DNA from 3 places in the Paenibacillus sp. GCM10023250 genome. Region 1 is predicted to be linked to each of the others. Evidence: riboswitches for the same ligand, from Rfam matches in the RefSeq annotation. Region 1 holds a riboswitch; each other region holds the start of a gene.

Region 1 (4,675 bases):
CGCCACGGGCCGCGCAGCGAACCGTTGCGCTCCCACGACTCCAGCCGCTCATCCACGTCGTCGGCGATCTCCCGCAGCGCCAGCTCGCGGAGCGCGATCAGGTTGCCCGTCTTGAAGGGGCCTGCGAGCTTCTCCTTGACCATGTCGGGGCCGTAGATCCGGCCTTCCTTCAGCCGCTCCTGCAGCGCGCTCGGCGCGACGTCGATCAGCTCCATCTCGTCCGCCAGGCGGAGCACCTGGTCGGGTACCGTCTCCGTCACGGTCGTGCCGCAAATCTTCTCGATCGAGTCCTTCAGGCTCTCCAGATGCTGCACGTTCAGCGTGGCGATGACGGAGATGCCCGCATCCAGCAGCTCGCGGATATCGTCGTAGCGGTGCGCGTTGCGGCTTCCCGGCGCGTTCACATGCGCCAGATCGTCGATCAGCACGACCTCGGGATTGCGCGCAAGAATCGCGGCGACGTCCATCTCCTCGGCCTCCGAGCCGTTCGCCCCCGCCTTCAGCCGCGGCATCGCGGTCAGCTTGCCGATCTGGGCTTCCGTATCCGGTCTGCCGTGCGTCTCCGCGAAGCCGATGACGACGTCAATGTCTTTGCGGAGCAGCGCGTTGCCCTCGCGGAGCATCATGTACGTCTTGCCCGCTCCCGGCGCGGCGCCGATATACACCTTGAACCGGCCGCGCCGGATGCGCTCGATCTTCTTCTCGAGCTCCTGCTCGCTCAAGCGGCGGTACGGCTCGGATGGCTTCAGCACGGCGCGCTTCGTCGGCAGCACCCGTTCGCCCTCGTGCTCCGCGCGGTCGGCCATGAAGAAGACGTCGATGTTGCGGACGTGCTTCAGCAGACTGCGGGCGATGGAGCCCTGCCGGAGCTCCTCCGTGCGGGTCTGCTTGGAATGGCCCATGACGATCCTCGTCGCGTTGATGAGCATGGCGTAGCGGATCAGCGCGCGCGGCACCTGTTTGCGGCTCGTGATCGCGATTTCCCGAAAGCCCGCACCCACCTTCTCGACGAGCTTCAAAATCGATTTCTTGAACGCTTCCCGTTCCTTGGTCGGCTCCTGCGACGCGTCCGTGAAGACGACGACCTGCAGGTCGCCGCCGAGCCGCTTCGCAATCTGCTGCCCGCGGCGAATGTAGAGCGATCCGTTCACGTGGTACTGCGCCGCGACGAGAATCCGCTCGGACGCGCCGGACGGCCCGATGAATCCCTGCTCCTCGCGGTATTTCTCCAGCGACTCGTTCACGCCCTCCGCCATGAGGCGAAGCGCCAGCTCGCGCAGCTTGCCGACGTTGCCGCGCTTCAGCAGTTCGGGGTCCTTCACGTTATTCAGCCGGCCTTCGCTCAGCCGGTTCAGGATCGTCTCCGGCGACACGTCGATCAGCCGCACCTCGTCGGCGAGCTCCAGCAGATCGGCAGGCACCGTGCATTCCGGCTCGATGCCGGTCAGCTTCTGCGCCTGCTCCTTCACGCCTTCCAGCTCATAGACGTTGACCGTCGTGATGACGCTGATGCCGCGGCTGAGCAGAAACCGGATATCCTCGCGCCGCGTCGGAAACCTGGCGCCGGGCCGGTTCTCGTGCGCGAGCGAATCGACGAGCAGCACCTCCGGGTTGCGGTCGACGATCGCATCGAGGTTCAGGTCCTTCTTCTCGGCGTCGCCCTTCATCCAGTGGATGCTCGGAATGCGCTCCAAATCCGCCAGCTGCTCCACGGTCTCGGGCCGCCGCATCGTCGACACGGCGCAGACGGCCACGTCGATGCCTTGCTCCTTGAGCGCCTGGCCCTCGCGCAGCATATGATAGGTTTTGCCCGAGCCGCTGACGGCGCCCACGTAAATTTTCAGCCGCCCGCGGTGGATTTTGGAGATGGATAACAGCAGTTCCTCCGGAGTTTGTCGCCGGTAGCCGGCCATAACGTTATACCCCTTTCATGCCCATACATATAAATTTTCATGTTGCCCGGAATCTTATGCTCGCCACGAAAACGGACATCAAAAAAGAAGCCAGCAAAAGACGGCCTCCAATTCAGAGAACGCCTCTCGCGGCTTCTAGGCACACTGTATCTGTAGTGGCTGTTCGCACGCATATTCGTCGCCTCTCTCGGTCGCTTACGAGGTTAGCTGTCGGATTCGGACATGAGAGCCGCCCTACCCGGGACGCGAGGCTATGCGCCTCCGCCCGGGATTCACCCCTGATGGCAAGTCCGGAAGCGCGCGGCTTCGGACAGACTTGTCATGTCGTTGGTTCCCCCGTTTTCCTGTTCGGAAATTCAGCGTTGTCGATTACGTTGTTAAGCATGACTCATGTTACGCCGAAGCTTGACTTTTGTAAAGGAACTCCGTGCGCACTCCGTCCCGCTGTACGTGCAACGGACGCAAATATAGCGCTTACAAAGGCGGCGCGCTTCAGGAATCTCGCGCTACCTCACTTTATGACCCGTTTCCGTAATTACCGGCGAATGCCAGGGGCCGCCGGCGGCCTGGCCCCGGTACGATCGTCCGGGTTCCGGCGCGCTGGCCGCGGGCGGCCGGGAATCAGACGTTCCCGGTCGCCATCTCGATGCCCCGCAGCGCGAGGCCGATCAGGAAGCCGCAGAGCGCGCCGTTGACGCGGATCCATTGCAGGTCCTGCCCGACCTTGTCCTCGATCAGCTCGACGAGCTGGTCGTTGTCGAGCCGGTCCAGATTCTCCTTCACGAACGAGCCGATCCGGGCATGGTTGCGCTCGATCAGCGCCGCGGCCTGCTTCTTCAGCCAATGCTCGGCGTCCCGCACCAGCGCCTCGTTCGCTTCGATCCGGTCGAGCATCCCCTCGACGGCCGGCCACGCCTTCCCGGCGAAGTCCGGCGCGCTCAGGAATTCGAGGACCTTCTCGCGCAGCCGCTCGAACAGCTTGCGCAGCTCCCCCTCTACGTCGAACGCCTGGAGCAGCTCTTCGCGCATCAGGTCCAGCCGGCCGGATTCCGCTAGCTGCGTCACGAGCGTATCGAGCGCCTCGCGCAGCTTGCTCATGACGATCCGGCGGCGCTCCGTGCCCGGAAGCTTCAGCTCGGCGAGCTTCGAGAGCGCGAACTGCTGAAGCATCGCCCCGAGCTTGTCCTCCTCGAGGTAGCCGATGAACGCGTTCACGGCGAACGACATCAAGCCGCCGAGGTTGAGCCCCTTGATCAGCGTCATCACCGCGCTGCCGAGCTCGCGCTGCATGCCCTCCGTGGCGACCCACGTCTCCGCGCGCTCGAGCAGCAGATCGAGCATCCGCTCGTCCGTGCCGTCCTCCTCGGCCTTGCGAATGAAGCCGCGCAGCGCTGCCTCCAGGTCGATCCGCCGCACCGCGGCCTCGATCTCGCCGGACAGCAGCGGCACGACCCGATCCGCGTCCACGCTCCGCAGCACGTCCGCGAGCAGCAGCGGCAGCCGCTCGCTCTCGACCGCCGAGCGCAGGGCGCCGCGCACGACAGGCAGGAGCTGCTCGGCCAGCTCGACCTGCCGCAGCTTCTCGAGCATGCTGTCCTTCGCCAGCAGCCGCTCTTCGAGGACGCGCACGATGCCGTCGGACATCTTCTTCCGGTTGCGCGGCAGCAGCGCCGTGTGCGGAATCGGAATGCCGAGCGGGTGGCGGAACAGCGCGGTCACGGCGAACCAGTCCGCCAGCCCGCCGATGACGCCGGCCTCGAAGCCCGCGTGCAGCAGCCCGAGACCGCCGCCGCGGAAGGGCAGCGTCGCCGCGAAGCCCGCGGCCATCGCGCCGAGCGAAAGATTGGCCATTTGTTTGTTTCGCTTCTTTACTTTCGCCATGATTCTCCTCCTAGGATTGCTACCTACACCATACCATTATGGGCGAGCCTGTTGCAAAAATCCGGCCTGCCGCGCGTGTTTACCCTATATAATGAAGGGCTTGCGCTCCCGTCGTTACGATGAGTGCAGCCAGGTTTGGCGCCGGATTCGATCGTTCATGGGATGGAACTGCAGCCATCGCGCGGGCTCGGCCCGTGAATTTCGCGATTGCGATTCCCCGCCTTCTCCGCTACAATGAATCCATACCCCAAAAGTTAAAGCGCTTATACTTTTAATGCCGTGAAGCGATCCGCCGGCGTCGCGCGCTGCGTTAGCCCGGTTTATAATTTACCCCGAAAATTAAAGCGCTTAAACTTAAATCGCCTATCCGCCATTCTAATGAGGAGCTGATCGAGGCCGCATGAAAGTCAGCATTTTCGACGTCGCCAAAAAAGCCGGCCTGTCCGTCGTGACCGTCTCCCGCGTGCTGAACGGCGCGGAATCGGTGCGCGAGGCGAACCGGCAAAAGGTGCTCGCAGCGATGAAGGCGCTGGATTACAGGCCGAACGCCGCGGCGCGCAGCCTGGCCAGGGGCAAGACGGGCGTCATCGGGCTGATTCTGCCCACGCTGCAGGATTCGTTCTTCGACGCGATCGCGAGCGAAATGAACCGCATCCTGGCGGACAGTGGATATGTCCTCGCCGTCTCGGTCTACGCGAGCCCCGGGCCGGGCGATATCCACTATCTCCTGCAGGAGGACCGCGTCGATGGGATCGCGCTGCTCTCGCCGCTCGCGGAATCGCCCTATATCGACGAAATGAACCGCCGCCGCATCCCGTACGTGCTGATCGACAACCAGATGGCGGAGCACGACGCGTTCGCCATCAACGTCGATAATTTCG
Region 2 (4,675 bases), on a different contig from region 1:
CTGCTGCGTCAGTGCTCCGATGCCCGGACCGATCTCGAGCGCGCCCTTCGTCTCGTCCAGCTCCGCCGCGCCGACGATCTTGCGCAAAATATTTTGATCGATCAGGAAGTTCTGACCGAGGCTCTTCTTGAACGTAAAGCCGTACTTGGCGATGATGTCCTTCGTTCTTCTAGGCGAGCCGACGTCCTGGACCGCTCTCGTGCCTTCTGTCATGACGATTCTCCTTCGCTCTCCATCGTCTGCAGCGCGCGCAGGAATTCGTCGCGCGTAATCCGGAACGTGGAGCATCGTTTATAGAACTGCTTGCCGTTGGCATAGCCGATGCCAAGCAGATTGCCCATCTTCAGCCGCCGCTCGGACGCCTGCGGATGGACGAGCAGCCCGGCCTGCATGAGATCCTCCATCGTCACTTCCGCCAGTCCGCCCTCGCCGTCGGCCGCTTCCGTCCGCAGATTCGCCAGCGCGTGGCGGATCGCCTCGGGCGACGCGTTCTCGACGCCGATATCGCCTTTGTACAGCGCCTGCTCCTGCGGCAGGAACGCATGCTTGCAGCCCGGCACCCGCCGCGCGACGATTTTGCGGATCCGCTCGCCCGCATGGTCGGGATCCGTAAAGATGATGACGCCGCGGCGCTGCTGCGCGAGCTCGATGCGGCGAAGCACCGCCTCGCCGATGGCGGAACCGCCCGTCTCGATCGTCTCGGCCTCGACGGCGCGCTTAATGGCCACCGTATCGTCCTTGCCTTCGACGACGATGATTTCTTTAATCATGGAAGCTCCATTCCTTCCCGTTAGACAAACAATAAAAAGAAGAGGCGCCGCCTCTTCTTATCATGGCATATTTAATCATGAATTACGATATGAATCAAGTAGAAGGCTTTCCGATTCACGAACGGGGATGGCCGGGTTTCTTACAGAGACTCCGGCTTTTTCGGTCCCAGCACGTATACCGTGTAGCCCCGTTTCAGCCCGAACCGGTCGGCATAGGACTCGCTGTCGAAATAGACGTCAATCTTGTTGCCTTTGACGGCGCTGCCCGTGTCTTCCGCGCGTCGGAAGCCGATGCCTTCGATGTAGACCCACCAGCCGATCGGAATGACCTTCGGATCGACCGCGATCGTGCGGCCTTCCTGTACGCGCGTTCCCGAGGCGGTAATGCCGTACTCCGGATGGCCCTTGCTTTTGCCCGTGGAAGCCACGCCCGCCGAATACGCCGTCAGCGTGAAGTTCCGCATGACCTTCTTGGCGTTGAACGTAACGCCCCGCTTCGTGTAGGTCGACGCCCCGGCTTCGGCCGACAGCATCATCACCCTCGGTTCGGGCCTCATCGTCCCGATCGAGACGACTTTGTCGATCGCGGGCTTCGGCGTCACTTTCTCGACGAGCGTCTGCGAGACCGGTACGCCGTCCGCGAAGACCGTCTCATACCGTTTGACTACTTTGCCCTGCTGGCCCTGCCGGACAAGCTTCTGCTTCCCGGCCTCGAGCTTCGGATCGTTCTTCTTCACGACCGTGAACGGAACGTCGTACGAAGTCTCGGAATATTTCTTATCGATCCGGGTGACCGTGATGGTCATGTTCGGTTCCAGCGCAGCCTCGCTCGAAGGAAAGACCTTGTCTAAGCTGCGAACCTCTATATCAGCCTGATCGATCGCCGCTTGCACCGTTTTCACTGTCGTGTACAACGTTCTTGCTTTGCCGTCTGCCTTCACCGTAAGCGGGATGGCCCGATCGATCACGATCCGGTCGCCGTCGCTTATGCTGCCGTCAAGCGGCATCGACACCTTATCGTGCGGGCCGATGGTGATGGCTTGTTCATCCAGTAGGCGTTGAAGGACCCATTGCTTCGTGGAGACAATGGTTTCGCGTCCGTTCAATACTACGGAGACATGCTTGTCAGCCGTTCCGTACAACAACACCAAAAACATGAAAGTCATAGCGATTGAGATCATGGCGCTCAGTACAATTAAACGCACATTCTCATGCTTCCATCGCAATGCGAAAGACATGCTGGATGATCGTTTCCCATGGGTGTCCTTTAACTGGAGTGCTCCCACTTCTTCGGTCCTCCTTACATAGCCCCGCCGCCTTTGTAAACATGATACTTAGACGCGACTATAGAATATTGGCGCGCGAATGCACGCTTTCTTCGTACTACGCCTCGGCCCCACCTCCACCATATCACCCTATGTCGTCAGTTTACGCAATATTCAAACAAAAAAGAGAAGCCCGACGACAGAGGATCTGTTTCGTGGCTTCCCATTCGGATAAATGGCAGCGTGATGTTGCATGCACGAGGTTGATCTCTCTTTATGTACGCTTGCGAGGTTAGCTGACGGGTTCGGGCGCGAGAGTCGCCCTATTCGCTTCGCGGCGCACGGCAATGCGCGTCGTTCGGCGAAATTCACCCCATGAGAATGCTTGCTTCCGCTGTTCGATTGCTACAAACAGTTTCAAGCAAGTGGTTCCCCCGCTCTCCGGTAGCCGGAGATTAAGCGATAATTTGGAAAAGGAATACAGCTTTTGCTGCTCTGAGATGAATCATACCGTCTACCGCCGCTCATTGTAAAGAACTGATTAATGACGATTTTCACGAATTTCAAGGAAAATTCCGGGCTATTCCAGCGATACTCGGATGTAAAATCATTTTTTTCACCGGATATCCCCCGAAATCTAACGCATCGTCACGTTTTCATTGAATTCCAAAACATCTCTTTGCGTTTTCGGTCGTAATTTCGGCGATTTCTTCCACGGATTTCCCTGAAATTTCCGCCATCGTATTTGCTACAAGACGGACGAAGGACGACTCGTTCCGTTTCCCGCGATGCGGGTGCGGCGCCAAATACGGCGCGTCCGTTTCGATCAGCAGCCGGTCGAGCGGCACCTTGGCCATGACCTCTTTCGGGACCCGCGCGTTCTGAAATGTAAGCGGTCCCCCGAAGGAAATATAGAAGTTCATCTCGAGGCATTGCTTCGCGGTTTCCCAGCTGCCGGAGTAGCAGTGCATGATTCCGCCGACCTCGCTCGCGCCTTCCTCGCGCAATATCCGCACGACGTCCTCGTGCGCGTCGCGGTTATGGATGACGATGGGTTTGCGCTTCTCCTTCGCCAGCGCGATCTGCTGGCGGAAGACGCGCTGCTGCACATCCTTCGGCGATGTGTCCCAATGGTAATCAAGCCCGATTTCGCCGAGCGCTACGACCTTCGGATGCTCGAGCAGCGACGCGATCCATTCGAGATCCGCCGGCGTCATGTCAATGCTGTCCACGGGGTGCCAGCCGACGGCCGCGTAGATGAACGGATAGCGCTCGGCCAGCGCCATGGTGGTCGGAATCGTCTCGCGGTTAAAGCCAATATTGACGAGCGTATGTACGCCGGCTTCGAGCGCCCGTTCGATGACCGCCTCGCGGTCAGCGTCGAATTTCGGCGAGTCCAAATGCGTATGCGTGTCGATTAACATCACGTCTTGCGTAACCCCTTTCTACAGTAAACCAAATAATTCGCGTATCTTCGCGGAGAGCAGGTGCGCTGATTCAAGCAGCGGTTCTTCCGGGTAATACAAGTGGTACTTTCCTTGATGAATGCCCGTGATGGAACGGACGATGTCGGAGCGGCCGGAAATTTCCGACAACCGATCGTCTCCCGACAGCAGCAGTATCGGCGGTTTTTCTTCATTATCCGCTGGACCGGGCGAGCCGGGACGATACACATGGTAGGGCATGTCGTACGGAAAGTCAATTTCCAGGTGGTAGTCGGGATTCAGCCCGATCGCCCGGAATTGAGCCCGGATATCGTTCCACAGCTGCTCGTCGGGCCCGTCCATCGTCACGTACTTATATAATCGCCGGTTCAGGAACCGGCGGCATAGATCGGAGAGTATCGGATCCGATTCGTGCGACCAGGCGGAGAACGCCGCCTGCACGAGCGCTTCGTCCAGCGCGAGGTAATCCTCGATGCCGATGCCGCCGGAGATGAGCTTCTTAAGCGGCTCCATCATCCAGCCGAACGCATAGCCGCCCCCGTATAATTCTTTCGCTCTTCGAAATATTTGGCGGAGTATGATTTCCGAACTGCGCGTAACCGGATGGAAATACACCTGCCAGTACATTTGATACCGGGACATGAGATAATCCTCGACCGCGTGCATGCCGCTTTCCTTGACAACGATCCTTCCTTGATGCGGCCGCAGGACGCGCAGGATCCGTTCCAAGTCGAAGGTCCCGTAGTTTACCCCCGTAAAATAAGCATCCCGCAGCAAGTAATCCATCCGATCCGCATCCATTTGGCTGGACACCAGCGACACCACGATCGGCTCGTGGTACGTTTTGCAGATGACGGCGGCCACCCGCTCCGGATAGGACGGATCGAACTCGCGGAGCACGCGGTGAATCTCCGTATCCTCCCGAAGCATCCGGCAGGTCCACGCTTCATGGTGCGTGTCGAACACGTCCTCGATGGAGTGCGAGAACGGACCGTGCCCGATGTCATGCAGCAGCGCCGCGCAAAGCGCGACGAGCTTCTCTTCCTTCGGCCAGCCGGAATAGCCGCTGCGTTCGAATTGCGAGATGATTTTGCGGGTAATCTCATAGACGCCGAGCGAATGCGAGAACCGGCTGTGCTCCGCCCCGTGGAAGGTCAGATACGAAGTACCCAGTTGGCGAATGCGGCGCAAGCGC
Region 3 (4,675 bases), on a different contig from region 1:
CACTCCCCGTTCGAATACGCCGCCAAACGAGAAGGTAAGCTCCGTTTCCGGATGGGCCAGCACCTGCTTGGCCAGCTTGCGTCCGTAAGCGCCCTCCATGTCGAAGGTCGGGATGAACGACGTAAAATCACCGAGCAGGACGTTGCAGAAACCGTTGCGGTCCTTAATGTCATCGGACAGGTTCGGCTGCTTCCCGTCGTTGATGCCGTTGAATACGATGACCGCCTTCGCGCCGTGCGCCTTGGCGATGGCGACCTTGTCGACGAACGCGAGGTCGCCGCGGGAGAGGAGGACGACCTTGTCCGTGACGTCCTTGCCGGCGTAGTCCGTGTCGTAGCCGAGTCCCGCATAGACCGCGCCGATCGGGTCCGTGCCCAAGTAAGCGGCCAGATCCTCCTGTCCGGTCTGCCAGCCCATCGCTTGGGTGCCGACCGGATGCTCGGCATCGAACGAGCTGGCGACGGTGCCCGTGAAGTACGGCGCTTCCGTCGTCGCCGCTCCGACCGAGATGGCGAGCTGGGAGCTGGCCGGCGATCCCATCGTGTAGTAGTCCGGTCCGGCGTTGCCGTTGGCGATGACCGCCACGACGCCGGCGAGCACCGCGTTGTTGATGGCGGCGGCATCCGGCGTGTTCACGTCTTTATCGATGTCCGAGCCGAGCGACAGGTTGATGACGTCCATGCCGTCCTCGACCGCCCGTTCGATGCCTTCGATGACCTGCGCGGAGGAGCCGCTGGACTTGCCGGTCTCCATATCGAACCCCAGCACCTTGTACACGTGGAGCTCGGCGCCGTACGCGACGCCCTTCTGCGCGTATTCCGCGTTCTCGCTGTTCGCCTGGCCGGAGATCGTGCCGGAGACGTGCGTGCCGTGGCTGGTGCCGAGATTTCCGGTTTCCGCGTCCGGGATTTCCTCGTACGGGTCGTTATCGTCGAAGTAGGCGTCGTACCCGCCCTTATAGGCGCCGGCCAGATCGGGATGCGTGTAGTCGACGCCGGTATCGATGACGCCGACCTTCAGCCCTGCTCCGGTGTAGCCTTCCTCCCACGCCTTGTCCGCCCCGATTTGCTCCAGCGGCAGGTTGTCGTAGTAGAGCGGCTTGGTCGGATCGCCGGCCGGCGCGACGTCCGGCACGCTGTAATACGTGCTGTTCTCGAACACGGACGTGACGCCCGGCAGCGCGGCGAGCGCCGGAATCTTGTTGGCCGCGATCGTGACTTCGAGGCCGTTCAGCACGGTGTTGAATTGATGGTTGACGGCCATGTCGAGGCCGATGCTCCGGGCCGTTTGGATGAAGGATGCCTGCTGTTTGTCGGCGGCCTGCCGGGCCGATTCCTCGGTCAGCGTCGTGATGCCGTTCGCGCTGGCGAAGCTGCCGACGGCGCCGGGCTGGCCCGAGAGCGTCACGATGACGCGCGTTTTGGCGGAGGAGGCGGTGTCGATGCGGGGAGAGATGAAGCCGCGGATCGGCGAGGCCGGGTGTTTCGGTCCGCCCTTGAGAGTGACGGAGCCGGTGCTTTCGCCGGAAGCGCTGACTTGATACGGGAGACTCATCCCCGCGGTCAATGCTGCCGCCAGGGAAATCGAGAGCAGTTTCCGGGTTGTGGTACGGTTACGCAAAGAACATGCACGCCCTTTCCAAGCTTGAGGTATGAGATGCGAATCTATAAATCTTGTAAACGCCAGTAACCTATTATTTACAATTAATTAAGGCGATGGGAAAGTCAATAAAGATTTTGCTAAATTATTTAATAATTTAAATAATTGAATCTTTCGAACTATTAGGCAGGTCAATCGACAAGCTTAAGTCGCATACATATAGGCCTACGGAAAAAGGCTTCGGTGCATCTGCGGTAGGAGGGACCGGTATGTCGAAATGGCGGGACAGCTTGGAGCGGCGCTTCATGGAATGGCGGCGGCTGGAGTATGCGGTGGAGTGCGCGCTGGCGGGCCGGCGCGTGCTGCGCGTCGCGGGACCGCGGACGCCGCGGCTCACCACGGCCGTATCGGTGTCGGTCAGACGGGAGGAGCTGGGCGCTGTGGCGGAGACGTTCCCGGCGGGGCTGGCCTGCTTCTGTCTCGGGGAACTGACGGCGGAGGGGCGCGCCGCGTTCCTGCGGGCCTGGCATGATCGGCTCGAGGCCGGGGCGACCGTCGTGCTGGCCGACCGCCGCGGCGAGGGCTGCGAGACGCCCGCGGAGCTGGCGGACCTGTTCGGTCCGCATGCCCAGGCGCTGAACGTCGAGGTCGGCCCGACCTTCTGGTGGGTCCGCTACGTACGGGAGTAACCGCGCGCGTTCCCGCCGACACAAACAAAGCCGCGGCTGCTTGTCTCGGGAAGAGAAGCAGCTGCGGCTTTGCCTGCAATGCCATTGCGGGGCGGTCGTCCCGCCTCGCCGGCATTATACGTGCGTCTTGCTAGGATCAATCGTCGTTATCGCCCGGCTCGTCGGCAGGGTCGTTCGCGTATTTCTCGAACGTGGACTGGTTCATGACGCGGCGCGCCGTTACGTAGCGCTTCACGTAATAGGAATCGCTCAGTCCGTTGATCGCGACGCCTCTGCTGGTGGACGCGTGCGCGAACTTGCCGTCGCCGATGTAGATGCCCACGTGCGAGATGCCGTTACCCGTCGTATTGAAGAATACGAGATCCCCGGGGATCAGGTCGTCCTTGGCGATTTTCTTGCCCAGCGCGGCCTGCGAACGGGATGCGTGCGGAATGTCGACGCCGAGTTTCTTGAACACGTACATCGTGAATCCCGAGCAGTCGAACCCTTTCGTAGTCGTGCCGGAGTAAACATAGGGTGTTCCGATCAGATCGTCGATGACGCCGTCCATTTTCGACTGCGCGGACACGCTGCCGGCTTGGAAGACGAACAGCATCGCGATACCGATCACTAGCGCGTAAAGCTTCTTCAAAACGGGAAACTCCTTCCGGTGCCTACGAGGTTAGCTGTGGGGTTCGGTTGAAGGCTCCCTATGATCGCCTCTGGCAGGCGCGGTCTTCGGCAGACCGGCTGTCGGGATCAATTCACCCAGGATGGTTCCCCCGTTTCCCTCTTGCAAGGGAATTCGGCAAAATTTTCATTTCTCACGGCTAACTATTCGATCATTTTGTCGCATCTCCTTCCAGGTTCATCCTTTGTTCACACATTAAAATTATTAGAATGCAACCTTTTGTCTCTCATTTTCGTATATTAGCGCCGTTTTCAGGGCCGGAAGCGGCGTTAACGGGCGTTGTCGGATTACGAAAGGATCGGGCTCTGCCAGCGCGCTTCGCCCGGCTCGGCAGACGTCGAAAAGCCCCGTCGCGGACGCGTACGGGGCAGGGCGAAAGTCCTAGGATATGCGATTCGCGCAGTCTCCTGCGCGGCTGCTCGCCTGTCGGCGCCTAACGGGCAGGCGGGGGGCCGCCGCGCCCGGCGTTACGGCTGCTTGGACTGCCAGACGTCGAACTGGGAGGCCGCCGTCCACACCTTCATGATCGTGCGAATCAGCTGATAGCCTTGGTGGAGCACCAGCGCGAGCAGCCCGGCCCACAGCATCGACACGGAGGCGATCGTCATGCTCGCCAGGGCGCCGATGCCCCACATCGCGAGCGACACGCCGGCGAAGGGCAGGAAGTTCGCGAGGCATTGCCAGAGGCCGCGCATGGAGCCGCTCCCGGCGACGGCGCCGAATTGCATCGCGAGGAAGAGCAGGTGGAGCAGCACCGCCCAGAGCAGCCATCCGCCGGCCCAAGGCCCGGCCTGCTTCGCGAATTCCGTCAGCGTGCCGCTCGTCAGCAGCAGGTCGAGCCCTTTGGGCAGGAGCCAGGCGGCCGGCGCGAGCGTCAGCGTCGTCTCCGCGAGGTAGAGCAGGGCGACCGGCTTCCAGGCCGCGCGAATGCCGCTCAGGAACTTGGTCCCTTGCTCGTCGCTCGCGCGGTGCAGGGAGTGGAACAAGCCGGCGTTCAGGAACGGCGTCACGAGCATCCGCCCCGCCAGCAGCCCGCAGAAGAGCAGGGCGTACGGCCGGAACGCGTCGGTCTTCATGAGCTGGAACTGCGATTCCGTCAAGAACAGTGAGACGGCGCTGCTGCTGGCCGCGTACGAATCGGGAAACCGCTTGAGCAGCGGCACCGCGATGCCCTCGATCGTCCGGTAGAGGAAGAAGCCCCACAGCAGTTCGTACAGGAACAGCAGGATAATGATATAGAAGTGCTTCGTCGTCAGCTTCCAGCCTTGCTTGATATGCGTCCTCATCCGTCAATCACCTCCTTCATTAATCGTGGCGGGCGTTACCAGGCGAGGGAAGCGAAGAGCGTCTCGGCCAGCTTCGATAGTCCGACGCTCCAGCGCGTGCGGGTTTTCTCATCGAGGTCGGCCTTCATGAAGTTGTTGATGTGCTTGTTGTCGAGCACGTTGTCGTTCTGCGGGTCGACCGCGGCCCAGAGCAGCTTGGCGCCATGGACGACCTTGTACTGGACGCTGGCGTCCTGGCCGTCCCAGACCCTGGGCATGACCGTGCCGTCGGCGAAATGGAGCACGATCGACACCGGCCCGTTCGAGCCGCCGGTCTTCTTGACGAGCACGACGTTCTCGTACGCCGCCTTGCCGTCCTGCTGGACCGGCGCGACGCGGATGGCGGCGACCGAATAATCGGACATCGCGTTCCCGTACACGAAATGGCTGAA

The links. A riboswitch is a leader RNA that binds a small molecule or an ion and turns the genes downstream of it on or off. The one in region 1 is predicted to bind cyclic di-AMP.
Region 2: linked by a shared signal. The riboswitch ahead of ACFPB1_RS21620 (3D domain-containing protein) and the one ahead of ACFPB1_RS19525 (histidine kinase) in region 1 are both predicted to bind cyclic di-AMP.
Region 3: linked by a shared signal. The riboswitch ahead of ACFPB1_RS22150 (C40 family peptidase) and the one ahead of ACFPB1_RS19525 (histidine kinase) in region 1 are both predicted to bind cyclic di-AMP.

The regions. Positions count from the first base shown of each region.
Region 1 is NZ_JBHSHY010000028.1:54,628-59,302, forward strand. It holds gene ACFPB1_RS19525 (histidine kinase) at 1-1,913, opposite strand, end outside; cyclic di-AMP (ydaO/yuaA leader) riboswitch at 2,091-2,285, opposite strand; gene ACFPB1_RS19530 (DUF445 domain-containing protein) at 2,535-3,794, opposite strand; gene ACFPB1_RS19535 (LacI family DNA-binding transcriptional regulator) at 4,195-4,675, shown strand, end outside.
Region 2 is NZ_JBHSHY010000036.1:9,262-13,936, reverse strand. It holds gene rsmA (16S rRNA (adenine(1518)-N(6)/adenine(1519)-N(6))-dimethyltransferase RsmA) at 1-213, opposite strand, end outside; gene rnmV (ribonuclease M5) at 210-770, opposite strand; gene ACFPB1_RS21620 (3D domain-containing protein) at 911-1,876, opposite strand; cyclic di-AMP (ydaO/yuaA leader) riboswitch at 2,301-2,507, opposite strand; gene ACFPB1_RS21615 (TatD family hydrolase) at 2,692-3,459, opposite strand; gene ACFPB1_RS21610 (HD domain-containing protein) at 3,481-4,675, opposite strand, start outside.
Region 3 is NZ_JBHSHY010000038.1:37,093-41,767, reverse strand. It holds gene ACFPB1_RS22160 (S8 family serine peptidase) at 1-1,554, opposite strand, end outside; gene ACFPB1_RS22155 (hypothetical protein) at 1,869-2,288, shown strand; gene ACFPB1_RS22150 (C40 family peptidase) at 2,425-2,919, opposite strand; cyclic di-AMP (ydaO/yuaA leader) riboswitch at 2,924-3,088, opposite strand; gene ACFPB1_RS22145 (hypothetical protein) at 3,426-4,244, opposite strand; gene ACFPB1_RS22140 (M1 family metallopeptidase) at 4,280-4,675, opposite strand, start outside.